DNA from 3 places in the Paenibacillus xylanilyticus genome. Region 3 is predicted to be linked to each of the others. Evidence: a T-box and tRNA genes for the amino acid it is inferred to sense, from the RefSeq annotation. Region 3 holds a T-box; the other regions hold tRNA genes.
What was found. A T-box is a leader RNA that pairs with one kind of tRNA and senses whether it is charged. The one in region 3 lies ahead of ileS (isoleucine--tRNA ligase), so its partner is inferred to be a tRNA-Ile.
Positions count from the first base shown of each region.

Region 1 (4,259 bases), 2.2 Mb from region 3:
TTTCACCCATAATATGCCTCTATCTACCTATTTAAACAAAATCATTCGGCAAGAGCAAGTTACTATACTCTGAGCTGTTCATATAAGATGAGGTACATATGAGATTATAAATACAAAAATAAAAAAAACCTCCTGCACAAGGCAAGAGGCTTACTGTAAGCGGGTGATGGGAATCGAACCCACGCTATTAGCTTGGAAGGCTAAAGTTCTACCATTGAACTACACCCGCATAATCATAAAAATCGGGATGACACGATTTGAACATGCGACCCCCTGGTCCCAAACCAGGTGCTCTACCAAGCTGAGCTACATCCCGATATTAATGGAAATAATGGCGCGCCCTGAGAGATTCGAACTCCCGGCCTTTTGATTCGTAGTCAAACGCTCTATCCAGCTGAGCTAAGGGCGCATATATTATTGGAGCGGACGACGGGAATCGAACCCGCGACCCTCGCCTTGGCAAGGCGATGCTCTACCGCTGAGCCACGTCCGCAGAATATATGGTGCGGTCGAGAGGACTCGAACCTCCACGGGGGGTTAGCCCACACGGACCTGAACCGTGCGCGTCTGCCAATTCCGCCACGACCGCAAAATATAAATGGTGAGTCATGAAGGGCTCGAACCTTCGACACCCTGATTAAAAGTCAGGTGCTCTACCAACTGAGCTAATGACTCTTAATAAAATGGCTGGGGATATAGGATTTGAACCTATGCATGACGGAGTCAAAGTCCGTTGCCTTACCGCTTGGCTAATCCCCAATAAAATCATGGGGCGATCGAGGGGAATTGAACCCCCGAATGCCGGATCCACAAACCGGTGCGTTAACCACTTCGCCACGATCGCCATAATTCAACCTGAGAGTATCTCAGTATTCCCATCCTTGTCTATAATATACATTCTATTATAGATTAAGATGTGAAGGTATTAAATGGTGCCGGCGAGAGGACTTGAACCCCCAACCTACTGATTACAAGTCAGTTGCTCTACCAGTTGAGCTACACCGGCACGGTGTAAAGTGTGGAATTTATTAAAATGGCGGAACCGACGGGATTCGAACCCGCGATCTCCTGCGTGACAGGCAGGCATGTTAGGCCAACTACACCACGGTTCCAGATCACTTTCTGTTAGGAAAGTATAATTGCGGGGGCAGGATTTGAACCTGCGGCCTTCGGGTTATGAGCCCGACGAGCTACCGGGCTGCTCCACCCCGCGTCGTTATAAAAGTTATATGGTGGAGGCTGAGGGGCTCGAACCCCCGACCCTCTGCTTGTAAGGCAGATGCTCTCCCAGCTGAGCTAAGCCTCCATATCTATGACCCGTAGGGGATTCGAACCCCTGTTACCTCCGTGAAAGGGAGGTGTCTTAACCCCTTGACCAACGGGCCTTACTAAAAAATCTTCTGGCGGAGAGAGAGGGATTCGAACCCTCGAGACGCTTGTGGCGCCTACACGATTTCCAATCGTGCTCCTTCGGCCAACTCGGACACCTCTCCATATGGCTCCCCGAACAGGACTCGAACCTGTGACAACTCGATTAACAGTCGAGTGCTCTACCAACTGAGCTATCAGGGAATGGTGGAGCCAAGCGGGATCGAACCGCTGACCTCCTGCTTGCAAGGCAGGCGCTCTCCCAGCTGAGCTATGGCCCCATGTTTGTTTACCTCACAAAGTGAAGTATAGCTTCGAGGTTTATTCCGATTACTTTCCGGGGACCCCGTGAATTTCATAAAACTTGTATGGTGGGCCCTGGTGGACTCGAACCACCGACCTCACCCTTATCAGAGGTGCGCTCTAACCAACTGAGCTAAGGGCCCGTATATAAATCCCTTTTCCTTTACGAGGGGGGCAAAAAAAATACCCCAAAGGGAATCGCTTGGCAGCGTCCTACTCTCCCAGGACCCTTCGGTCCAAGTACCATCGGCGCTAGAGGGCTTAACGGTCGTGTTCGGGATGGGTACGTGTGGAACCCCTCCGCCATCGCCACCAAACGATGCTACTATACACTCAGAGATCATTCTCTGAAAACTAGATCCGAAACGAAACTTGCGACTAGAACCTGCGATTTGGATAAGCCCTCGACCGATTAGTACTGGTCAGCTCCATGCATTACTGCACTTCCACCCCCAGCCTATCTACCTCGTCGTCTTCAAGGGGTCTTACATACTGGGAAATCTCATCTTGAGGGGGGCTTCACGCTTAGATGCTTTCAGCGCTTATCCCGTCCGTACATAGCTACCCAGCGGTGCTCCTGGCGGAACAACTGGTACACCAGCGGTACGTCCATCCCGGTCCTCTCGTACTAAGGACAGCTCCTCTCAAATTTCCTACGCCCACGACAGATAGGGACCGAACTGTCTCACGACGTTCTGAACCCAGCTCGCGTACCGCTTTAATGGGCGAACAGCCCAACCCTTGGGACCTACTTCAGCCCCAGGATGCGATGAGCCGACATCGAGGTGCCAAACCTCCCCGTCGATGTGGACTCTTGGGGGAGATAAGCCTGTTATCCCCAGGGTAGCTTTTATCCGTTGAGCGATGGCCCTTCCATGCGGTACCACCGGATCACTAAGCCCGACTTTCGTCCCTGCTCGACTTGTAGGTCTCGCAGTCAAGCTCCCTTATGCCTTTGCACTCTTCGAATGATTTCCAACCATTCTGAGGGAACCTTTGGGCGCCTCCGTTACTCTTTAGGAGGCGACCGCCCCAGTCAAACTGCCCACCTGACACTGTCCCCGTACCCGCTAAGGGCACCAGGTTAGAACCTAGATACGATCAGGGTGGTATCCCAACGGTGCCTCCACACAAGCTGGCGCTCATGCTTCAAAGGCTCCCACCTATCCTGTACAGATCGTACCCAAATTCAATATCAAGCTGCAGTAAAGCTCCATGGGGTCTTTCCGTCTTGTCGCGGGTAACCTGCATCTTCACAGGTATTAAAATTTCACCGGATCTCTCGTTGAGACAGCGCCCAAGTCGTTACGCCATTCGTGCGGGTCAGAATTTACCTGACAAGGAATTTCGCTACCTTAGGACCGTTATAGTTACGGCCGCCGTTTACTGGGGCTTCGGTTCACAGCTTCGGATTGCTCCTAACCGCTCCCCTTAACCTTCCAGCACCGGGCAGGCGTCAGCCCGTATACTTCGCCTTACGGCTTCGCACAGACCTGTGTTTTTGCTAAACAGTCGCTTGGGCCTTTTCACTGCGGCCCCCTCGTGCTATTCACACTACCGGGGCACCCCTTCTCCCGAAGTTACGGGGTCATTTTGCCGAGTTCCTTAACGAGAGTTCTTCCGCGCGCCTTAGAATTCTCTTCTCGCCTACCTGTGTCGGTTTGCGGTACGGGCACCTTCATCTGGCTAGAGGCTTTTCTTGGCAGTGTGAGATCATGACCTTCGCTACTGTAATTTTCACTCCCCATCACAGCTCAGCCTTACGATGTGCGGATTTGCCTACACATCAGCCTCACTGCTTGGACAGACATCCATCAGTCTGCGTCACTACCCTACTGCGTCCCCCCATCGCTCGTAACGATTTACGGTGGTACAGGAATTTCGACCTGTTGTCCTTCGACTACGCCTTTCGGCCTCGCCTTAGGTCCCGACTTACCCTGAGCGGACGAGCCTTCCTCAGGAACCCTTAGGCTTTCGGCGGATCAGATTCTCACTGATCTTTTCGTTACTCATACCGGCATTCTCACTTGTATAATGTCCAGCGCTCCTTACGGTACACCTTCAACCCTTATACAACGCTCCCCTACCCCTGATCATAAGATCAAGCCATAGCTTCGGTGGTGTGTTTAGCCCCGTTACATTTTCGGCGCAGAGTCACTCGACCAGTGAGCTATTACGCACTCTTTCAATGGTGGCTGCTTCTAAGCCAACATCCTGGTTGTCTGTGCAACTCCACATCCTTTCCCACTTAACACACACTTGGGGACCTTAGCTGATGGTCTGGGCTGTTTCCCTTTTGACAATGGATCTTAGCACTCACTGTCTGACTCCCGGAAGTAAGTCTATGGCATTCGGAGTTTGACTGAGCTTGGTAACCCTTGCGGGCCCCGCACCCAATCAGTGCTCTACCTCCACGACTCTGTTTTCCGAGGCTAGCCCTAAAGCTATTTCGGGGAGAACCAGCTATCTCCGAGTTCGATTGGAATTTCTCCGCTACCCCCACCTCATCCCCGCACTTTTCAACGTGCGTGGGTTCGGGCCTCCAGTGCGTGTTACCGCACCTTCACCCTGGACAGGGGTAGATCACC
Region 1 is NZ_CP044310.1:340,284-344,542, reverse strand. Features, by position in the region: gene F4V51_RS01695 (short chain dehydrogenase) at 1-10, opposite strand, end outside; tRNA gene F4V51_RS01690 (tRNA-Gly) at 159-229, opposite strand; tRNA gene F4V51_RS01685 (tRNA-Pro) at 243-316, opposite strand; tRNA gene F4V51_RS01680 (tRNA-Arg) at 333-409, opposite strand; tRNA gene F4V51_RS01675 (tRNA-Gly) at 419-493, opposite strand; tRNA gene F4V51_RS01670 (tRNA-Leu) at 502-589, opposite strand; tRNA gene F4V51_RS01665 (tRNA-Lys) at 600-675, opposite strand; tRNA gene F4V51_RS01660 (tRNA-Gln) at 685-759, opposite strand; tRNA gene F4V51_RS01655 (tRNA-His) at 769-844, opposite strand; tRNA gene F4V51_RS01650 (tRNA-Thr) at 931-1,006, opposite strand; tRNA gene F4V51_RS01645 (tRNA-Asp) at 1,035-1,112, opposite strand; tRNA gene F4V51_RS01640 (tRNA-Met) at 1,140-1,213, opposite strand; tRNA gene F4V51_RS01635 (tRNA-Val) at 1,231-1,306, opposite strand; tRNA gene F4V51_RS01630 (tRNA-Glu) at 1,314-1,385, opposite strand; tRNA gene F4V51_RS01625 (tRNA-Ser) at 1,402-1,493, opposite strand; tRNA gene F4V51_RS01620 (tRNA-Asn) at 1,497-1,572, opposite strand; tRNA gene F4V51_RS01615 (tRNA-Ala) at 1,574-1,649, opposite strand; tRNA gene F4V51_RS01610 (tRNA-Ile) at 1,738-1,814, opposite strand; rRNA gene rrf (5S ribosomal RNA) at 1,872-1,988, opposite strand; rRNA gene F4V51_RS01600 (23S ribosomal RNA) at 2,064-4,259, opposite strand, start outside.
Region 1: it has a tRNA-Ile gene. The T-box ahead of ileS (isoleucine--tRNA ligase) is inferred to sense a tRNA for this amino acid. The anticodon was not compared.

Region 2 (4,259 bases), 2.2 Mb from region 3:
GAAGAACGCTTCCGGATAATCGTACGCCTCTGCCTGCACATCCTGCGGCAGTGCCAGCGTGACCGCTCCCGTCTCCGCTGGATCCGTGAGAACACGCATCGCCTGTGTTACAGCAATCATTAACTGTTCAGGTCGTACAATGCGATCCCAATACTTGCTGACCGCTTTAAATGGGTCTGTAGCCGAGATGGTATAATCACTGCTCACTTCGAGCTGTTGCAGAACCGGATCCGGTTCACGTGTGGCAAAGTTATCTCCAGGAAGCAGAAGCACAGGAATCCGGTTCACGGTCGCTGTTGCAGCTGCGGTAATCATATTCAACGCACCTGGGCCGATCGATGTGGTACACGCGTATATTTGCCTGCGATTCTTCTGCTTGGCATAAGCGGCTGCAGTGTGTACCATACCCTGTTCATTTTTGCCTTGCATGTACGTCAGACTTCCTGGGCTGCGTTCCAGTGCCTCTCCTATTCCTGTAACATTACCGTGTCCGAAAATACCGATAACACCCTTCACGAATTTGGTCTCCACACCATCTACGGAAATATACTGCTGGTCCAGATAGCGGAGCAGTGCCTGGGCCATGGTCAGCCGGATCGTTGTCATGGATTTCGTCTCCTTTCCCTTCGCGGGTAAAGCGCTTAATCTACGTTAAGTTTAAGCGCCTTACCCATAAAGGTTAAGCGCTTAATTGGTATAGTATTACATCATGGCTAAATAGGCAAGATATTTTTGTAAGCGTTTTATTAAAAACTGAAGCCTAATCTGATCGATACGCTTCCAACCAACATATCACAACAGGATGAATTGTATTTGTTCAAGTTCAATAGGATGTGATTCCAGTGAGCATGTCGTCTTGTGAAAACTCTAAAAGCACAAAAAAAGAGATGATCATGATCATCTCTTTTTTCTCTATATCAGTAAGCGGGTGATGGGAATCGAACCCACGCTATTAGCTTGGAAGGCTAAAGTTCTACCATTGAACTACACCCGCGTAAAATAATATCGGGATGACACGATTTGAACATGCGACCCCCTGGTCCCAAACCAGGTGCTCTACCAAGCTGAGCTACATCCCGTTATGTTATACCGGCGAGAGGACTCGAACCTCCACGGTTTCCCACTCGATTTTGAGTCGAGCGCGTCTGCCATTCCGCCACGCCGGCATATGAAGTTATAAATGGCGCGCCCTGAGAGATTCGAACTCCCGGCCTTTTGATTCGTAGTCAAACGCTCTATCCAGCTGAGCTAAGGGCGCAAAATAATTGGAGCGGACGACGGGAATCGAACCCGCGACCCTCGCCTTGGCAAGGCGATGCTCTACCGCTGAGCCACGTCCGCGTATAAGGGATGCGCGTGGAGGGACTTGAACCCCCACGTCAAAGACGCTAGATCCTAAGTCTAGTGCGTCTGCCAATTCCGCCACACGCGCATATATAAAAGTGAGTCATGAAGGGCTCGAACCTTCGACACCCTGATTAAAAGTCAGGTGCTCTACCAACTGAGCTAATGACTCATAAAAACTGGTGGAGGATGATGGATTCGAACCACCGAACCCGTACGGGAGCAGATTTACAGTCTGATGCGTTTGGCCACTTCGCTAATCCTCCAGGATTAAAAGGTGGCTCGGGACGGAATCGAACCGCCGACACGAGGATTTTCAGTCCTCTGCTCTACCGACTGAGCTACCGAGCCTTATTCAATTTTAGATTAATGGCGGAACCGACGGGATACTCTCACTTCGTTCGAGACTGCGAAGCTGATGCTCTCGAAGTGTATGCTCCGACGAACCCAAAAACGGATTCTCATCCCTGAAGCAAAATAAAGATGGCGGAACCGACGGGATTCGAACCCGCGATCTCCTGCGTGACAGGCAGGCATGTTAGGCCAACTACACCACGGTTCCAGGCATTAATGGTGCCGGCGAGAGGACTTGAACCCCCAACCTACTGATTACAAGTCAGTTGCTCTACCAGTTGAGCTACACCGGCATATATGGTGGAGGCTGAGGGGCTCGAACCCCCGACCCTCTGCTTGTAAGGCAGATGCTCTCCCAGCTGAGCTAAGCCTCCATATCTATGACCCGTAGGGGATTCGAACCCCTGTTACCTCCGTGAAAGGGAGGTGTCTTAACCCCTTGACCAACGGGCCTTAATGGCTCCCCGAACAGGACTCGAACCTGTGACAACTCGATTAACAGTCGAGTGCTCTACCAACTGAGCTATCAGGGAATGGTGGAGCCAAGCGGGATCGAACCGCTGACCTCCTGCTTGCAAGGCAGGCGCTCTCCCAGCTGAGCTATGGCCCCATGTTTGTTTACCCCACAAAGTGAAGTATAGCTTCGAGGTTTATTCCGATTACTTTCCGGGGACCCCGTGAATTTCATAAAACTTGTATGGTGGGCCCTGGTGGACTCGAACCACCGACCTCACCCTTATCAGAGGTGCGCTCTAACCAACTGAGCTAAGGGCCCTTATCAAAAACTCGAAAAAAAATACCCCAGTGGGGTCTCGCTTGGCAGCGTCCTACTCTCCCAGGACCCTTCGGTCCAAGTACCATCGGCGCTAGAGGGCTTAACGGTCGTGTTCGGGATGGGTACGTGTGGAACCCCTCCGCCATCGCCACCAAACGATGCTGCTATACACTCAGAGATCATTCTCTGAAAACTAGATCCGAAACGAAACTTGCGACTAAAACCTGCAATTTGGATAAGCCCTCGACCGATTAGTACTGGTCAGCTCCATGCATTACTGCACTTCCACCCCCAGCCTATCTACCTCGTCGTCTTCAAGGGGTCTTACATACTGGGAAATCTCATCTTGAGGGGGGCTTCACGCTTAGATGCTTTCAGCGCTTATCCCGTCCGTACATAGCTACCCAGCGGTGCTCCTGGCGGAACAACTGGTACACCAGCGGTACGTCCATCCCGGTCCTCTCGTACTAAGGACAGCTCCTCTCAAATTTCCTACGCCCACGACAGATAGGGACCGAACTGTCTCACGACGTTCTGAACCCAGCTCGCGTACCGCTTTAATGGGCGAACAGCCCAACCCTTGGGACCTACTTCAGCCCCAGGATGCGATGAGCCGACATCGAGGTGCCAAACCTCCCCGTCGATGTGGACTCTTGGGGGAGATAAGCCTGTTATCCCCAGGGTAGCTTTTATCCGTTGAGCGATGGCCCTTCCATGCGGTACCACCGGATCACTAAGCCCGACTTTCGTCCCTGCTCGACTTGTAGGTCTCGCAGTCAAGCTCCCTTATGCCTTTGCACTCTTCGAATGATTTCCAACCATTCTGAGGGAACCTTTGGGCGCCTCCGTTACTCTTTAGGAGGCGACCGCCCCAGTCAAACTGCCCACCTGACACTGTCCCCGTACCCGCTAAGGGCACCAGGTTAGAACCTAGATACGATCAGGGTGGTATCCCAACGGTGCCTCCACACAAGCTGGCGCTCATGCTTCAAAGGCTCCCACCTATCCTGTACAGATCGTACCCAAATTCAATATCAAGCTGCAGTAAAGCTCCATGGGGTCTTTCCGTCTTGTCGCGGGTAACCTGCATCTTCACAGGTATTAAAATTTCACCGGATCTCTCGTTGAGACAGCGCCCAAGTCGTTACGCCATTCGTGCGGGTCAGAATTTACCTGACAAGGAATTTCGCTACCTTAGGACCGTTATAGTTACGGCCGCCGTTTACTGGGGCTTCGGTTCACAGCTTCGGATTACTCCTAACCGCTCCCCTTAACCTTCCAGCACCGGGCAGGCGTCAGCCCGTATACTTCGCCTTACGGCTTCGCACAGACCTGTGTTTTTGCTAAACAGTCGCTTGGGCCTTTTCACTGCGGCCCCCTCGTGCTATTCACACTACCGGGGCACCCCTTCTCCCGAAGTTACGGGGTCATTTTGCCGAGTTCCTTAACGAGAGTTCTTCCGCGCGCCTTAGAATTCTCTTCTCGCCTACCTGTGTCGGTTTGCGGTACGGGCACCTTCATCTGGCTAGAGGCTTTTCTTGGCAGTGTGAGATCATGACCTTCGCTACTGTAATTTTCACTCCCCATCACAGCTCAGCCTTAGATGTGCGGATTTGCCTACACATCAGCCTTACTGCTTGGACAGACATCCATCAGTCTGCGTCACTACCCTACTGCGTCCCCCCATCGCTCGTAACGATTTACGGTGGTACAGGAATTTCGACCTGTTGTCCTTCGACTACGCCTTTCGGCCTCGCCTTAGGTCCCGACTTACCCTGAGCGGACG
Region 2 is NZ_CP044310.1:304,827-309,085, reverse strand. Features, by position in the region: gene iolD (3D-(3,5/4)-trihydroxycyclohexane-1,2-dione acylhydrolase (decyclizing)) at 1-606, opposite strand, end outside; tRNA gene F4V51_RS01435 (tRNA-Gly) at 924-994, opposite strand; tRNA gene F4V51_RS01430 (tRNA-Pro) at 1,006-1,079, opposite strand; tRNA gene F4V51_RS01425 (tRNA-Leu) at 1,088-1,166, opposite strand; tRNA gene F4V51_RS01420 (tRNA-Arg) at 1,182-1,258, opposite strand; tRNA gene F4V51_RS01415 (tRNA-Gly) at 1,267-1,341, opposite strand; tRNA gene F4V51_RS01410 (tRNA-Leu) at 1,352-1,432, opposite strand; tRNA gene F4V51_RS01405 (tRNA-Lys) at 1,444-1,516, opposite strand; tRNA gene F4V51_RS01400 (tRNA-Tyr) at 1,525-1,610, opposite strand; tRNA gene F4V51_RS01395 (tRNA-Phe) at 1,623-1,695, opposite strand; tRNA gene F4V51_RS01390 (tRNA-Asp) at 1,829-1,906, opposite strand; tRNA gene F4V51_RS01385 (tRNA-Thr) at 1,916-1,991, opposite strand; tRNA gene F4V51_RS01380 (tRNA-Val) at 1,997-2,072, opposite strand; tRNA gene F4V51_RS01375 (tRNA-Glu) at 2,080-2,151, opposite strand; tRNA gene F4V51_RS01370 (tRNA-Asn) at 2,156-2,231, opposite strand; tRNA gene F4V51_RS01365 (tRNA-Ala) at 2,233-2,308, opposite strand; tRNA gene F4V51_RS01360 (tRNA-Ile) at 2,397-2,473, opposite strand; rRNA gene rrf (5S ribosomal RNA) at 2,513-2,629, opposite strand; rRNA gene F4V51_RS01350 (23S ribosomal RNA) at 2,705-4,259, opposite strand, start outside.
Region 2: it has a tRNA-Ile gene. The T-box ahead of ileS (isoleucine--tRNA ligase) is inferred to sense a tRNA for this amino acid. The anticodon was not compared.

Region 3 (4,259 bases):
AAACCATCAATCGTCGCATACAACGTCAGGAATGCATGCGTGTTAACCAATGTATCCACCATTTTGGATTTTGCTTCGCCCACAATGCCTTTGGAGAAACGTTTGCTGTTCCACGGTGCACTGTCAGACAACAGGGCCCAACGGAACGCATCTGTACCATATTCTTCAATGACTTCCCATGGATCAATAACATTGCCTTTGGATTTCGACATCTTCTGTCCGTTCTCATCCAATACGTGACCTGTTGCCATAACCGCCTTGTAAGGTGCTTTGCCAGTCAAAAGAGTAGATACAGCCAGCAAGCTGTAGAACCAGCCACGTGTTTGGTCAATCCCTTCGCAGATCATATCCGCAGGGTATTGCTGTTCAAATGTTTCTTTATTTTCAAACGGATAGTGCTGCTGGGCAAATGGCATGGAACCACTGTCAAACCAGACATCAATCACTTCCGGAGTACGTTTCATTTCATATTTGCCACAGGAGCTGAGTACTTTGACTTCGTCTACGTATGGTTTATGCAGTTCCAGGTTCTCTGGTACATCTCCAACGGCACGTGCACGCAGCTCAGCGATGCTGTGCGGAGCGAACTGTTCGCCAGTTTCTTCACATACCCAGATGTTCAGCGGTGTTCCCCAGTAGCGATCACGGCTGATGTTCCAATCCACCAAATCCTCCAGGAATTTTCCGAAACGTCCTTCACGAACGTGGCCTGGGTACCACTCCACTTCACTGTTGTTTGCAATCAGTTGATCCTTGATCGCTGTGGTTTGGATAAACCAGCTGTCCATTGCATAGTAGAGAAGCGGTGTATCACAACGCCAGCAGAATGGGTAGCTGTGCTCATATTTCTCTTTGCTAAACAGGCGGCCTTTCTCGGACAGACTTCTCACGATGTCAATATCGCAATCCTTAACGAAGCGTCCCGCAAAATCCGTAACCTGTGCCACAAATTTACCTTCAAGGTCCACCATGTTAACAAAGCTGATGCCATGCTCACGGCATACGCGGTAATCGTCCTCACCATGTGCTGGAGCCATGTGTACAATCCCTGTACCACTTGCATCCGTTACATAGCTCGCACCCAAAATGACGTTCGTTTTTTCAGCCTGCACGTAGTTGAATGGAGGATCATACGTTTTACCAACTAAATCAGAGCCTTTCAGTGCACCGATAACTTCATATTCGCCTTTCGAGTCCTTCATGACTTTTTCCACGAGATTAGTTGCCATGATATATACTTCTTCGCCCTGGCGTACACGAGAATAATCCATGTCCGGATTAACCGCGAGTGCAACGTGTGAAGGCAGTGTCCAAGGTGTAGTCGTCCAGGCAAGCACAAATTCGCCGCTGTCATCCAGCTTAAATTTGGCAGTGGCACTAAGGTCTTTGACATCCTTGTACCCTTGGGCAACTTCATGGGAACTCAGGGTAGTCTGACAAGATGGACAGTACGGACTCACCCGATGTCCGCGGTAGAGAAGTCCTTTTTCATGAATCGTAGCAAGGATATTCCATACACTCTCAATGTAATTGTTGTCCAGCGTGATGTACGGGTTATCCATATCTGTCCAGTACGCAATACCTTCTGTCAGATCACGCCATTGCTGTTCATATTCAAATACGCTCGCTTTACATTCGTTGATGAATTTTTCCACGCCGTAATCTTCGATCTCCCACTTATGGGAAATGCCGAGCTTCTTCTGTACACCAAGTTCGACAGGCAATCCATGTGTATCCCAGCCAGCTTTACGAACGACACGGTAACCTTTCATCGTATTGTAACGTCCTACAAAGTCCTTAATAACGCGTCCCAGCACGTGACCGATATGCGGCTTGCCGTTTGCCGTTGGCGGTCCTTCGTAAAACACGAAATTCGGTTTGCCTTCACGATTCTCGATTGATTTCTTAAACGTATTCTCAGTTTTCCACTTGTTTAGCATGCGTAGTTCTCTAGCGCGTGCTTTTTCTTTGACATCCACTCTTTGCATCATGATCTTCCTTTCAATAATTGGATTGTGGGCCGTCCACAATTCACATTTTTGGACACAAAAAAACCCCATCCCTGGAAAGGGACGAGGTTGTGCTCGCGTTACCACCCTAATTCTGTTCATCACAAACCATATCCAATCCAATGGGTATGCTTTGTCATTAACAGCACTTGTGCCCCGCTTCACTACAGCAGGGTGCCGATATAACGTTCGGCTTACGGTTTCGCTTACGCACGGCCATGCATCACCGCTTCAGCGTCACTTCTCCGGGGAGATATTCGGCTATAACTCATCCATTGGCTTGCACCAAACGCCAACTCTCTGAGGGATGAGATCATAACGTACTTGAACCCGTCATGGAATCATTATTCATTATGAATATAGTTATAGCCTCTTTAGAGTCAAAAGTCAACCGGGCAGGCAGACTAATAAATTTCCTTCATTTCCCGTTCACGATCACGGACTTCCTGTTCGCGACTCTCCAATGCTTCCCATCCATCCTGAGACAGCAGTTCGAGCTGTGCTTCAACAAGCGTACGGAAACGGGCCCGGTAGATCGAAGCCTGCTTCTTCAGTTCCTCCACTTCCAAAGCAATCTTGCGGGATTTCGCCAAGGACTCGTTCACGATCCGGTCAGCATTTTTCTCTGCTTCCTTCACAATGAGCTGTGCTTCCTTCTTCGCATTGTTCTTCACATCGTCGGCTGCTTCCTGCGCTATGATAATCGTTTTGCTGAGCGTTTCTTCAATTGTGGCAAAATGATCCAGTTTCTCCTGAACGGACAGCAACTGATTGCTCAGCTCTTTGTTCTCGCGAATGACGCCTTCGTAATCTTTGATGACTTGATCCAGGAATTCATTGACTTCATCCTCGTCATACCCGCGCAAGCGTCGGGAAAATTCCTTGTTATGTATGTCCAGCGGCGTTAATGGCATGCTGTCCACCTCCTGTTAAAGTTCCTTCCCGTTCCGAGAAGGTTTGCAGCACATGGGTATCACCCAAAGGGTCGTATGCAAGAAGTCATATAACAGCATGAACGACTTGCACTTGCAGAATCGACGTTCTGATTCCAATACAGTTATATCGACTTTGCACTTCAATGTATATCGGAAACAGCGAATGTTTTTTACACCTTTATCTTAAACATTTCGACAAGAAAACGGGTTTTCCTGCAATGCCGCTAAGCAAATTTGCCGATTTTTACACGACAACGTCCCTTTTTGGTCATCCCATCCTGTTCCAGCACCTTGAAACGGCCAAAACCTTGAATGGAGACCACGTCCCCGGCTTTCAGAGCTTTGGACGGATCTTCCTCGACTTTCCAATTTACCCGGCATCGGCCCGCTTTGATGGGAACTAGAACTTTACTGCGACTCAGTCGGTACACATCCGCACAAATTCCGTCCAGACGCAAGGATGCAACAGTGATATCCATCGTATCCAGTTTGCTCTCCGACCACTTCATCTCATGCAGAGGAAGCAGCTCTGTAAACACATGAACCCGATGAACCTGGTTCAATTGAAGCGATAAAAAAGCGCCGGTCTCCGCTGCCACCACGGTGTGGCATCCGTCATCCAGCACTTGGATATCTCCGATCTTGCCGCGTTTCAGTCCAAGCCCGAGCAAGGCTCCCATGTAGTCCCCGTGCTCCAGCTCTGTAATTTTCTGATCATCTGACGTAATGCTAAGCACCTGCATACCCATATCTTCATCAGCGAGATACCGATAATCTGGTGCAATCAGCGCACGTTTGCGTTCAGCTGCCTCGTAGCCTCCGTCCAGACGAATCTGGACGTCATTGCGACGATTGACAAGCGTTTGCAATATAAAGGCCTGTCTTGGGTCAAGAAAGTCCGTTAGCTTCATATCATGAAGCTTGCCAGCGCGTTCCACCCAATCCGAGGCTTTATCCACGAAGTCACGCTCATCATGGCTAAAATGTTCGTAAATTTCACCACTCATCTATGTTCACCCTACCCTATCAGAAGTAGCTGATGATCGAGAGCAAACCTGATCTCGCCAGTTGAAGAGTAATTAACGCAACGATTGGTGAGATGTCCAGCATACCGAACAAAGGCGGAATGAAACGTCTGAAAGGACTCAGATAGGGTTCCACCAATTTGGCAAGCCACTCACCAATGACGCTCTCCCGCGCGTTCGGAAGCCACGACATCAATACATATCCAATAATCATGTAGAAATAAATCTCAAACAGGTAAAACACGACGACTTGAAGTTGATACAAAAGCGGCTCACCTCATTCTGTTGTA
Region 3 is NZ_CP044310.1:4,594,747-4,599,005, forward strand. Features, by position in the region: gene ileS (isoleucine--tRNA ligase) at 1-1,988, opposite strand, end outside; T-box leader at 2,066-2,355, opposite strand; gene F4V51_RS20450 (DivIVA domain-containing protein) at 2,414-2,923, opposite strand; gene F4V51_RS20455 (YlmH family RNA-binding protein) at 3,169-3,951, opposite strand; gene F4V51_RS20460 (YggT family protein) at 3,971-4,234, opposite strand; gene F4V51_RS20465 (cell division protein SepF) at 4,242-4,259, opposite strand, start outside.